One region of the Variovorax atrisoli genome, then DNA from elsewhere that is predicted to be linked to it. Evidence: riboswitches for the same ligand, from Rfam matches in the RefSeq annotation. Region 1 holds a riboswitch; the other holds the start of a gene.

Region 1 (6,557 bases):
GCGGGCCTCGTGCTCGCGCAGCTGCGGGCGCAGATGGCGCTGCCCGACTACGCCTCCGCGCCCACGCTGGGGCTCCTCTACATCACCGACCACTACGCCGGCGACGCGCAGGACATCCTCGACCACCTGAGCGCCGAGCTGCCCGAGGTGACCGACTGGTCGGGCACCGTCGGCGTCGGCGTGTCGGCCAACAACGCCGAGTACTTCGACGAACCCGGCATGACCCTGATGCTGTGCGCGCTGCCGAGCGACCAGTACCGCGTGTTTTCCGGCGTCGCGCCCCTGGGCAATTCGGAAATGAGCGGTTTCGAGGCGCACACGGCGCTGGTGCACGCCGACCCCGCCACGCCCGACCTCGCCGAACTGATCGGCGAGATGGCCGGGCGCACCGATACCGGCTACCTGTTCGGCGGACTTTCGTCGGGACGCGGCGGCGCGCTGCAGTTCGCCGTCGGCGGCAACGGCAACATCCGTGGCCATGGCGCCGCGGGCGGCGTGTTCTCGGGCGGGCTCTCGGGCGTGGTCTTCGGCGAAGGCGTGCGGCTGGTGTCGCGCGTCACCCAGGGCTGCCAGCCGCTGCGCTCGGGCGCTGTGCGCGAACGCGAGATCACCGAGGCCGACGGCAACCTGCTGCTCAAGCTCGACGGCGAGCCTGCGCTCGACGTGCTGCTGGCCGACCTGCAGGTGTCGCTGGAACGCCCGCAGGAGGCCATCGAAGCGGTGCGCAACACCCTGGTCGGCCTGGCCGACGCCGGCAGCGACGGCATCCGCCGCACCGGCGACCTGGGCGCCGACGTGCTCGTGCGCCACATCATCGGACTCGACCCCACGCGGCGCGGCATCGCCATCGCCGATACCGCGGAAGCCGGCATGCGCCTGACCTTCTGCCGCCGCAACGCCCAGGCCGCGCGCGCCGACCTGATGCGCATCTGCGCGGAAATCCGCGAGGAACTGGAGCCCGAGGAACAGACGCTGGCCACCGCACGCGCCGTGGCGGCTGGCGAGGCCGAAGCCGCGCCGCATCCCGCGCGGCGCATCGCCGGAGCCGTGTACGTGAGCTGCTCCGGCCGCGGCGGCCCGCACTTCGGCGCGCCGGGGGCGGAGCTGCAGATCGTGCGGCACGCGCTCGGCGACGTGCCGCTGGTGGGCTTCTTCGCCGCAGGGGAGATCGCGCGGCACCATCTGTATGGGTATACCGGGGTGTTGACGGTGTTCACCGCGCCCGACTGACCTGGCGCCCGACGCGAAAAAGCGACGGGCGAGTTTTCGGCGGGAGGATCCATCGCTAGAATCCGCCCGCTTTCTTGAATCTCTGCTGCTGCAAGAAAGAGCCAGCCGCGCATCGCCTCCTTCGCGAGCGCGGCCGATCTTTTTCGCCTCTCCACGCAAAGTGCGACGAGGCAGGAAACCGACATGGTTTCCCGAATGGAACAGCAGTCATGAGCGATCCTCGCTTCTCCAGACTCCAGCGTGCCTTCTCGCGCGCCGGCATCGCCGTCGACTACCGTGATGGCGTGTATCACCTGCACCATGAGGCCTCGCAGGCCACGGTGCTCCTGCCGCCCAGTCTTCCACTGGAAGAAAAGGCGGTGAACCAGTTGCTGGCATTCGCCAGCGTGCGCTCGCCCGACGGCGAGAAAGGCGTGTGCAAGGCCTGCGCGACGCCCGATTTCCACCCGGGCTCCGTCGCGCCCGTCGGCAGCGTCGTCGCGACCGACCCCGACTTCGTCATTCCCGCAGCAGTGGGTACCGACATCAACTGTGGCATGCGCCTGCTGACCACCGGGCTCACGCTCGACCAGGTGGCTCCGCACAGGACGCGGCTGGTCGAGAGGCTCACGCGCAGCCTGCTCGACAACGGTCGCGACGTGCCGGTGCACACGACGGCGTTCAGGGCGCTGTTCGACGTGGGCCCCGCGGCCTTCCTGGAGGCGGTGCGCAGCGGCGGGCTATGGTCTTCGTGCGAACGCGACCGGATGCAGGCCGAGCTCGATGCCTGCATCGGCCTCGCGAGCTTCGGCGGCAGTGCCCGGCATGCACCCGAGGCCTACATCGGCGGCCGCCACGAGCTGTTCCGTGACCCCTGCCTCGGCACACCGGGAAGCGGCAACCATTTCGTGGAGCTGCAGGTGGTCGACCATGTCCTGGACCGCCATGAGGCCTACCGTGCGGGCCTGAAGACGGGAGATGTGGTCGTGATGATCCACAGCGGCTCGCGCGACATCGGATTTCATGTGGGTGGGCGATGGATGGATCGCGCCCGCGCCGAGTGGCCCGGCGGCCTGCGCCATCCGAAGAGCGGTCTCTACGGTCTGGCGGGGCCGCTGGCCGACGAATACCTGGAGGCCATGGGCGTGGCGGCACGCTATGCATGGGCCAACCGTGTCGTGCTGGCCGAACTGGTGCGGAAGGATTTCGCTGAACTGCTCGGTGCCTCGTCGTCGAAGCTGGTGGTGGACGTGCCGCACAACGTCGTGCTGCGGGAACGCGGCATGAACATCCACCGCAAGGGAGCGACGCCGGCGAATGCAGGCGACCTGGCGCTTATTCCGGGCTCGATGGGCGACTACTCGTATCTGGCTTCCGGGCTCGGGCATGAGGACTGGCTCTGGTCGTGCAGCCATGGCGCCGGTCGGCGGATGCGTCGGCAGCAGGTGCGCGCGATGCGGCCCGCGACTGCCGACCAACAGGCCAGCTGGCAATGCGTGACCTTGCGCGAGGAGCGCCGGATCGAAGAGGCGCCGCAGGCCTACAAGCCTATCGGCGAGGTGATCGACGCGCAGGAACGCGCCGGGCTGATCCGCTGCGCGGTGCGGCTCAGGCCCTGGATCACCTTCAAGGCGTGATCCATGGCCTGCCGGCTCGTCAGCCCAGAGCGGGCTGAGGAACGCGGGGACTGGGCGCCGGCATCCCCGTGAACGCGAAATCCACCTCCGGCGCCAGCCCGCTCACGATCCGCGCGATCGACTTGCCCGAGCCGCAGGCGTGCGTCCACCCCAGGGTGCCGTGGCCGGTGTTGAGGAACAGGTTCGGCAGCTTCGTCTTGCCGATCAGCGGGACGTTGCTCGGCGTGGCCGGGCGCAGGCCCGTCCAGAACTGGGCCTGGGTGGTGTCGCCGGCGCCGGGGAAGAGCTCCTCGACGCGGCGCACGATGGCTTCGCAGCGCACGCGGTTCAGGTCGCGGTCGTAGCCGTTGAGCTCGGCCGTGCCGGCGATGCGCAGGCGGTCGCCCGATGCGGAGGTGTAGCGCGAGAACACGAGCTTGAATTCGTCATCGGTCAGCGAGACCTGGTGGGCCTTGAAGGCGTCCTTGACAGGCAGGGTCACCGAATAGCCCTTGGCCGGGTAGATCGGCAGCCGGATGCCCAGCGGCGCTGTGTACAGCGGGCTCAGCGAGCCCATCGCCAGGACGAAGGCGTCGCCGCGGATTCGCTGGAAGCGGCCTTCGCTGTCGGTGGCCTCGACGTGGTCGATGCTGCCGCCGGCCTCGCGCAACGCTGTCACGGTGTGGCTCATCAGGAACCTCACGCCCGCGGCGGCGGCCAGCGCGACGAGTTCGCGCGCGAAGCGGTTGGCGTCGCCGGACTCGTCCTCGGCCGTGTAGGTGGCGCCGGCCAGCTTGGGGCGGATGTGGGCGAGGGCGGGCTCGATCTTCAGGGCCTCGTCGGCCGAGATGACCCGGCGCTCGCATCCCAGGGCACGCATCTGCTCGGCGGGCTCGAGGGCGCCGTCGAACTCCTTCTGCGTCGTGTAGAAGTGGAGGATGCCTTGGGTGCGCTGGTCGTAGTTGAGGCCGGTGTCGCGGCGCAACTGTTGCAACATCGAGCGGCTGTATGTGCCGAGACGAACGATCTGCTCGATGTTGTGGCGGGTGCGCGCCGGCGTGCATTCGCGCAGGAACTGCAGGCCCCAGAGCCACTGGCGCATGTCGGCACGCATGCGGAAGAGCAGCGGGGCGTCTTCCTTGCCCAGCCATTGCAGCACCTTGAGCGGCGCGCTGGGGTTGGCCCAGGGCTCGGCATGGCTGACGGAGATCTGCCCGCCATTGGCGAAGCTGGTTTCGGCGGCCGGGGTGGCCTGCCGATCGATCACGGTCACTTCGTGGCCGAGTTGCTGGAGGTAGTAAGCCGAAGTCACGCCGAGCAGGCCGGCGCCGAGGACGATCACGCGCATTTCAAGTACCTTTGAGGTGCTGCGCTTGAACGGCGGGCATTGATTGCTATCGAATGAATAGCAAGGCAACCAGGCGACCGCAGTCCAAGTTGCCGCTCCCCCTGTCCTCGGTACCTGAGAGATTCACCCGCTGCGCCCGCAGAGGGTTTGCTCCTTCGGTGCGCCACATGGCGTGGCGGCTCTCCAGACGGCGTTTCAGTTGGTGCAGTACAGGCCCTTGCGAGGCCGACCTGAGCGTTTATGGGAGTTTGCGCCTTCGGTAGGGCCACCGGGGTGGCCCGCTCTCCTGCAGTGGGGCGATTGTAGGCGGAGCCTGCACGGGCGCCAACCTCTGAATTCTCGCCCTTGGGCGAATGGGATAATCGCCCGTTGATTTGCCGCAGGGCGATCGTTCCACATCACTGCAGGGGACTTCATGATCCTGGTTACCGGCGGCGCTGGCTTCATTGGCGCCAATTTCGTACTCGACTGGATCGCGAACAGCGACGAGCCCGTCGTCAATCTCGACAAGCTGACCTACGCTGGCAACCTCGAGACCCTCGCATCGCTCAAGGGCAATCCCAGGCACATCTTCGTGCAGGGCGACATCGGCGACAGCGCCCTGGTCGACCGCCTGCTGGCAGAGCACAAGCCCCGCGCCGTGGTGAACTTCGCCGCCGAGTCGCACGTCGACCGCTCGATCCACGGCCCCGAGGACTTCGTGCAGACCAACGTGCTCGGCACCTTCCGACTGCTCGAATCGGTGCGTAGCTTCTGGAGCGCGCTGCCGGCCGACCAGAAATCGGCCTTCCGCTTCCTGCACGTCTCGACCGACGAGGTGTACGGGTCGCTCTCCAAGACCGACCCGGCCTTCACCGAAGAGAACAAGTACGAGCCCAACAGCCCCTACTCGGCTAGCAAGGCCGCCAGCGACCACCTCGTGCGCGCCTGGCACCACACCTACGGCCTGCCGGTGCTGACCACCAACTGCTCGAACAACTACGGCCCGTTCCACTTTCCCGAGAAGCTGATCCCGCTGATGATCGTCAACGCGCTGGCCGGCAAGAACCTGCCCGTGTATGGCGACGGCATGCAGGTGCGCGACTGGCTCTACGTGAAGGACCACTGCAGCGCCATCCGCCGCGTGCTCGAGGCCGGCAAGCTCGGCGAGACCTACAACGTGGGCGGCTGGAACGAGAAGCCGAACATCGAGATCGTCAACACCGTGTGCGCCCTGCTCGACGAACTGCGCCCCCGCGCCGACGGCAAGCCGTACAAGGAACAGATCACCTACGTCACCGACCGCCCCGGCCACGACCGCCGCTACGCCATCGACGCGCGCAAGCTCGAGCGCGAACTCGGCTGGAAGCCCGCCGAAACCTTCGACACCGGCATCCGCAAGACCGTCGAGTGGTACCTCGCGAACAGCGAATGGGTGCGCAACGTGCAAAGCGGCGCGTACCGCGAGTGGGTCGAGAAGCAGTACGACGCGAAGGCCGCGGCATGAAGCTGCTGCTGCTGGGCAAGGGCGGACAGGTCGGCTGGGAACTGCAGCGCAGCCTGGCGCCGCTGGGTGAACTGGTCGCGCTCGACTTCGACAGCACCGATTTCCACGCGGACTTCAGCCGGCCCGAGGAACTCGCCGACACGGTGCTCAAGGTGCGCCCCGACGTGATCGTCAATGCAGCGGCGCACACCGCCGTCGACAAGGCCGAGAGCGAACCCGAGTTCGCGCGCAAGCTCAACGCCACGTCGCCCGGCGTCGTGGCCGAAGCGGCGCAGAAGATCGGCGCGCTGATGGTCCATTATTCGACCGACTACGTCTTCGACGGCAGCGGCACCACGCCGTGGAAGGAAGGCGATGCGACCGGCCCGCTCAGCGTCTACGGCAGCACCAAGCTCGAGGGCGAGCAACTGGTGGCCCGGCACTGCGCCAGGCACCTGATCTTCCGCACCAGCTGGGTGTATGCCGCGCGCGGCGGCAACTTCGCCAAGACCATGCTGCGGCTGGCCAAGGAGCGCGACAAGCTGACCGTCATCGACGACCAGTTCGGTGCCCCCACAGGCGCGGAACTGCTTGCCGACGTGACGGCGCACGCCATCAGGGCGACGCTGCAGGATCCCTCCAAGGTCGGCCTCTATCACGCGATCGCCGGCGGCGAGACGACGTGGTACGGCTACGCGCGCTTCGTGCTCGAAATGGCGCAGCAGGCAGGCGTCGAACTCAAGGCCGGGCCCGACGCCGTCGAGGCCGTGCCGACCAGCGCCTTCCCGACCCCGGCGAAGCGCCCGCACAACTCGCGCCTCGACACCAGCAAGCTGCAGACCACCTTCGGCCTGCGCCTGCCGCCATGGCAGGAAGGCGTTGCGCGCATGCTGCGCGAGATCCTTTGAATCCCACGAGA
Region 2 (6,557 bases), on a different contig from region 1:
GCTGATCTACCGCGAGATCAGGCTGGGCGACCTCTACGCGATCCTGCGCAAGTCGGTGGTGTCGTCGGCGGTGATCATGTTCATCATCGCCAACGCGGGCCTGTTCGCGTTCCTGATCACCCGTGCCGGCGTGCCCGATGCGATCGGCCACTGGCTGCAGGAGGTGCTGAAGTCGCCGGCGATGTTCCTGCTGGGCGTGAACGCGGCGCTCTTCGTGATCGGCATGTTCATCGAGACCAGCGCGGCGATCATCGTGCTCGCGCCGATCCTGGCGCCGGTGGCGGTGCACTTCGGCATCGACCCGGTGCACTTCGGCCTGATCATGGTGGTGAACCTCGCGCTCGGCATGATCACCCCGCCCTTCGGCGTGAACCTGTTCGCGGCCTGCACGGTGGCGCGCATCTCGCTCGACCGCATCGTGAGGCATCTCGTGCCGTTCGTGCTGGTGATCCTCGCTTGCCTGATGGTGATCACCTACGTGCCGTGGATCTCGCTGGCGCTGCGGGATCTGGTCTACGCGAGATAGTCAGTCGCGGCGCAGGTACACGCTCGGCGGCACGCCCAGCGTGCGCCGGAACATGGCGGTGAAGGCGCTCGGGCTCTCGTAGCCGTGGGCCAGCGCCACCTCCAGGATCGACGCGCCCGCTGCCAGCCGGGGCAGGCTCAGCAGCAGCCTCGCCTGCCGGCACCACGCACCGAAGTTCATTCCCGTCTCGCGCTGGAACAGGCGCGCGAGCGTGCGGGTGTTCATGTGCAGGCGCGAGGCCCACTCGTCCAGCGTCGCGGGCAGCGAAGGATCGCGCACCAGTTCCTCGCACAACGCGGCCAGCCGGGCATGGCGCGGCATCGGCACGTGCAGCGAGAGCGCCGGCGCGGCCTCGATCTCGTCGAGGATCAGCTCCATCACGCGCTCGTCGCGGCTGCCCGGCGCGTAGTCCAGCGGCAGCGACACGGCCGTGACGATCAGCTCCCGCAGCAGCGCGCCGACGTGGATCACGCGGCACTCGCTGCCCAGGTCGGCGCGCGTGCCCGGCTCGACGAACACCGTGCGCATGCGAACCTCGCCGGCCATGCGGATGCGGTGCTCCATGCCGCCGGGCACCCACACTCCGCGGCCGGTCGGCACCACCCAGCTGCCGGCGGCGGCGCTCACCAGCATCACGCCCGAGATCGCGTGGATGAGCTGGCCGCGCCGGTGCGTGTGCGGCGGAATGAAGGCGTCGCCGGCAGGGTCGGTCGCCAGCACCGCGACCGCGCGCGGGGTGGATTCGCCTTGCTCGGGGCGGAGGTCGATCGCTTTGTCCATTTCTCGACGATGCTTGCCAATTCGTAGCAGGAATATCTTCTCACGGCTTCCTACGATGCTTTTTTCACTCCTACCGCAAACGAAAGAAGCATCCGTCATGAACAAGCGCCGACTCGGGCTGCTCACCGGCACCCATGCCGTCAACGACCTCTACCAGGGCCTCGTGCCCGCCCTGCTGCCGTTCATGGTGCTGGAGCGCGGCTACAGCTACACCGCGGTCAGCGGGCTGATGCTGGCGGCCACGGGCCTGTCGAGCGTGGTGCAGCCGCTGTTCGGCCTGTACGCCGACCGCCACCCGCGCAGCTGGCTGGTGCCCACGGGCTTCCTGGTGGCCGCGCTGGGCGTGGTGCTGGCTGGGCTGAGCCAGAGCTACCTGCTGACCTGGATCGCGATGGCGCTGTGCGGCCTGGGCATCGCGGCCTACCACCCGCCGGCCACGGTGGCTGCACGCGCGGCCGGCGGCGGCTCGCAGAAGGCGATGAGCGTGTTCTCCGTGGGCGGCACCATCGGCGCCTCGTTCGCGCCGGTGCTGGCGGCCACGGCCGTGGGCGGCGGCAGCCTGTCGCGCAGCTACCTGCTGGGCGTGCCCGCGCTGGCGATGGGCCTGGTGTGGTTCGTCGTGAACACGCGGCGCGGAGCGGCCTCGGGCAGCGCCGCCGCCGCGGCGCGCAAGGCCGGCGACCATCTGATGAGGCCGCACAACGACTGGCGCGCCTTCGGGCTGCTGGTGGCGACCATCGTGGGCTGGTCGATCCCATACGTCACGGTGATGTCGATGCTGTCGCTGCGCATCACGCGCGACCTGCACGGCTCGGCCTTCCAGGGCGCGGCGGCGCTCACCGCGTTCACTGCGGCGGGCGCGGTCGGCACGCTGCTCGGTGGGTGGCTCGGCGACCGCATCGGGCGCATGGGCACGATCCGCGCGGGCTACCTCTTCGCGCTGCCCTCGCTCGCGGGCATCGTGCTCGCACCGAGCGCCGGCTGGGCGCTGGCCTGCACCGGGCTCTTCGGCCTGTGCATGTTCCTGCCCTTCGCGGCGCAGGTGACGCTCGCGCAGGACTACCTTCCGCGCAACCCGGCCACCGCCAGCGGCATCGCGCTGGGGCTGGCGCTGTCGGTGGGCGGGCTGGTCTCGCCGCTCTTCGGCATGCTGTCGGACGCGCGCGGCCTCGGCGTGACGCTGACCGCCGTGCTCTGCCTGCTGTGCGTGGCGGCGGTGCTCGCGCTGCGGCTGCGCAATCGCACCATGCAGACGATGCCTGTCGACGCCGAGGGAGCCGCCGCCTGAAAGCGGCCCGGCGCATGTTCGCTGCCAGAATCGGGCGCAGGGCCGAAGGGCCGGCGAAACGACGAGGAGGGACACTGCGCCATGAATCGATTCCTGAGCTGCGTATTGGGGAGCACGCTGCTGGCTCCGGCTGCCTTCGGCGCCGGGCCGACGACGGCGGTAGCGCCAGGAGCGCCGGTAGCGCCAATAGCGCCGACGACGCCGGCAGCCGCCGCCGCGCCGGCCGATCCCGCAGCAGGCATCCGTGAAGTCGAGTCTGCAGTGCGCGCCTGGGCCGCGGCATGGTCCGCACGCGACGTGACTCGCTACCTTGCCGCCTACGCGCCCGACTTCACCCCGCCGCGCGGCCAGGACCGCAAGGCATGGGAGGCCGACCGCCGCGCCCGCATCGAGGAGAAGGCCGCCATCAGCGTGGAGATCGACAGCCTCGTCATCAGCCTCAAGGGACAGGCGGCCACCGCCAGCTTCCAGCAGACCTACAGCGCCGACAAGCTGCGCGAGAAGAGCCGCAAGACGCTGGAGCTTCAGCGCGTCGGGGGCCGCTGGCTCATCCGCAAGGAGGGCGCGGGCGGATGATGCAGGCGCCCGGACCAATGGCCCTGTAAGCCAAACGGTTCACGAAGGTGTCACCGCTTGCAACCATGCTGCAGCCTTCGTTTCCCCAAGGCTGTGGCTGCCATGTTTCCCACCAAGACCGACAAGGCGCGCAACGAACTCCAGGGCGGACAGCGCACGCTCACCCAGCGCGAACGCGCCCTGCTGCTGATGGCCGACGGCCGGCGCTCCCTGACCGACTTCAGTCCCCTCTTCCCCAATCGCGATGAAGCCGAGCGGACGATCCAGGCGCTGATCGACAAGGGCTACCTGCAGGGCCCCAAGGCTGCAGCCGCACCGGCCGAGCCTCCCGCACAGCCCGCGCCCTCGCCCATCCCGGCCGTCGAGCCGATCCAGGTCGCCACCGCCGCCGACACCTTCGACGGCAAGCGCTCGCTGGCGACCACGCGCATGTTCCTGTTCGACATCTGCGAGCGCATGTTCGTGCGCCGCGACCCTAAGTTCGCACTGCAGATGCGCGACGCCCTGCGCGAGGCGCGCGACCGCGAGGCGATGCTGACCATAGCCGCGCTGATGCTCACCGAGATCGAGAAGACCGCCGGCGTGGAGCGCGCCGAATCGCTGCGCGAGCGCATCGACCGGCTGCTGCCGCCGGCCGAAGTGATTCACTGAAGACCCCGGCCGGGCCTGTGACACCATCGCCGGGTGAATCTTTCCTCGCGTCCCACACCCGCGCTGTCCGAGCGCCTTCTCAACTGGGCCAGGCGCCTCAAGCGCGACGGCGTCACGCTCTGGTTCGCCTGCCGGCACGCCGCCACGCCCTGGTATGCCAAGGCGCTGGGCGTGTTCGTGGTGGCCTATGCCCTGAGCCCGATCGACCTGATCCCCGACTTCGTGCCGGTGCTGGGCTACGTCGACGACGTGCTGCTGCTGCCGGGGCTGATCTGGCTCACGATCAGGCTGATTCCGGCGTCCGTCCTCGCCGAATGCCGTTTGCAGGCCGATGCCTGGATCCAGCGTGCCGGCGCCAGGCCGACCAGCCGCTGGGGCGCCGCGCTGGTCGTGGCGGTGTGGATCGCGGTCGCCGCCGGGGCCTGGTACCTGTGGGCGCGCTGATCGCAAAAAGCCCGGATCGCCGGCCGTGCCGCGCGATCCACTACACTCCCCGGGGTCAGGAGAGAGCCCCGCATGCCGGGGCCGCCGAAGGCGCAGGGGGAAGTTTCCCCCGAACGCTCAGGCAAAAGGACTGACGAGGCGCCGGTGAAAACCGGTGTTTCCTTGCTGGAGAGAGGCCGCCGCCAAACACAGGCAGCGGCCCACCGAAGGAGCAAACCCCGATCGTGGGGCGAATCTCTCAGGTAAAGCGGACAGCAGGGGTGGCCCATGGCTTGCGTCATGGATTTCGACTGCCCCTTTGGAGTGCCCCGTGGCCGCTTCCCCCGCATCCGCTACCGAACTTCTCAAGACGCCGCTGTACGACCTCCACCTGGAGCTGGGCGCACGCATGGTGCCCTTCGCCGGCTATTCGATGCCGGTCCAGTACCCCGCCGGCCTGATGGCCGAGCACAAGCACACGCGCGACGCGGCCGGTCTGTTCGACATCTCACACATGGGCCAGCTGCGCCTGGTCGGCGCCGACGCCGCGGCCGCGTTCGAGACCCTGATGCCCGTCGACGCGATCGACCTGCCCGCCGGCAAGCAGCGCTACGGCCTGCTGCTGAACGACGAGGGCGGCATCCTCGACGACCTGATGTTCTTCAACGAGGGCAACGGCTCGATCTTCGTGATCGTCAACGGCGCCTGCAAGGTGGCCGACATCGCCCACATCCAGCAGAAGATCGGCTCGCGCTGCGAGGTGCGCCCCCTGCCCGACCATGCCCTGCTCGCGCTGCAGGGCCCGCAGGCCGCGGCCACGCTGGCGCGGTTGTCGCCCGGCGTCGAGCGCTTCGTGTTCATGACGGGCGGCGCTGTGCAGATCGGCGGCATTGCGGCCTTCGTCACCCGCAGCGGCTACACCGGCGAAGACGGCTTCGAGATCTCGGTGGCCGCATCCGACGCCGAACGCCTCGCCCGCCTGCTGCTGGCCCAGCCCGAGGTCAAGCCCATCGGCCTGGGCGCGCGCAATTCGCTGCGGCTCGAAGCGGGCCTGTGCCTCTACGGCAACGACATCGACACCACCACCACGCCCGTCGAGGCCTCGCTCAACTGGGCGATGCAGAAGGTGCGCCGGGCGGGCGGTGCGCGCGAAGGCGGTTTTCCGGGCGCGGCCAGGGTGCTTGCGCAGCTCGCCACGGCCACTGCCGGCGCGGCCGGCCGCACCGGCCACGACACGCTGAAGCGCAAGCGCGTGGGCCTCGTGGCGCTGGAGCGCATTCCGGTGCGCGACGGCACGGTGCTGCAGTCTTTCGAAGGCCAGGACATCGGCCTCGTCACCAGCGGCCTGCTCGGCCCCACGGCCGACCGCTGCATCGCCATGGGCTACGTGGCCACCGCGTTCGCCGAACCCGGCACGCGCGTGCAGGCCATCGTGCGCGGCAAGCCGGTGCCGATGGAAGTGTCGACCATGCCCTTCGTGCCCACCCGCTACTACCGCGGCTGAACGGCTAGGCTCTGCACCCCGAAACATTTTTTCCACGAGGAGTTTTTCCACCATGAGCATCAAGTACACCAAGGACCACGAATGGGTGTCGGCCGAAGGCGACGCGGCCACCGTCGGCATCACCGTGCATGCGCAGGACGCGCTGGGCGACGTGGTGTTCGTCGACCTACCCGAGATCGGCAAGACCTTCGCCCAGGGCGAAGTCGCCGGTGTCGTCGAATCGGTGAAGGCCGCCGCCGACGTGTTCATGCCCGTCTCGGGCGAGATCACCGAAGTGAACGAAGCGCTGCGCGCCGACCCCTCTCTCGCCAACAGCGACCCGCTGGCCGCCGGCTGGTTCTTCAAGGTCAAGCTGAGCGACCCCTCGCAGCTCGACGCGCTTCTGGACGCGGCCTCGTACGACAAGTTCGCTGCCGAGTCCTGATCCCAGAAATCGGACAGCCGGACGCAGAAGGAATACAAGAACCAGGCAGAAGTCGCAGAAGAAACCGAATCAACTCCTGGTTCTCCTTCCGCGACCTCTGCAAAACCTTCGCGACTTCCGCGTTCTGACCCCGCTCCCCCGCCCCAAGCTCTTATCACCAGCCCTGCCATGTCGAAGCCCGCTGCCCTCCCCACCCTGCAAGAACTCGAGAACGCCGAAGAATTCATTGCCCGCCACATCGGCATCGATGCGGCGGACGAGGCACGCATGCTGCCGGCGATCGGGTCGGAAACGCGCGCGGAGCTGATCGACGGCATTGTGCCCGCCGCCATCCGCCGTGCCAGGCCGATGCGCCTGCCCGCGCCGGTGACCGAAGCCGACGCGC

The links. A riboswitch is a leader RNA that binds a small molecule or an ion and turns the genes downstream of it on or off. The one in region 1 is predicted to bind glycine.
Region 2: it holds a riboswitch for glycine, as region 1 does, so the genes downstream of both, gcvT (glycine cleavage system aminomethyltransferase GcvT) here and FHY06_RS10800 (D-amino acid dehydrogenase) in region 1, are expected to answer to the same signal.

What each region holds. Positions count from the first base shown of each region.
Region 1 is NZ_JACIBG010000002.1:852,574-859,130, reverse strand. It holds gene FHY06_RS10810 (FIST signal transduction protein) at 1-1,230, shown strand, start outside; gene FHY06_RS10805 (RtcB family protein) at 1,440-2,846, shown strand; gene FHY06_RS10800 (D-amino acid dehydrogenase) at 2,866-4,173, opposite strand; glycine riboswitch at 4,265-4,370, opposite strand; glycine riboswitch at 4,374-4,472, opposite strand; gene rfbB (dTDP-glucose 4,6-dehydratase) at 4,589-5,659, shown strand; gene rfbD (dTDP-4-dehydrorhamnose reductase) at 5,656-6,546, shown strand.
Region 2 is NZ_JACIBG010000001.1:1,404,824-1,411,380, forward strand. It holds gene FHY06_RS06660 (TRAP transporter large permease) at 1-526, shown strand, start outside; gene FHY06_RS06665 (AraC family transcriptional regulator) at 527-1,306, opposite strand; gene FHY06_RS06670 (MFS transporter) at 1,404-2,594, shown strand; gene FHY06_RS06675 (L,D-transpeptidase Cds6 family protein) at 2,676-3,170, shown strand; gene FHY06_RS06680 (hypothetical protein) at 3,273-3,821, shown strand; gene FHY06_RS06685 (YkvA family protein) at 3,855-4,265, shown strand; glycine riboswitch at 4,320-4,400, shown strand; glycine riboswitch at 4,421-4,530, shown strand; gene gcvT (glycine cleavage system aminomethyltransferase GcvT) at 4,576-5,748, shown strand; gene gcvH (glycine cleavage system protein GcvH) at 5,801-6,172, shown strand; gene gcvP (aminomethyl-transferring glycine dehydrogenase) at 6,341-6,557, shown strand, end outside.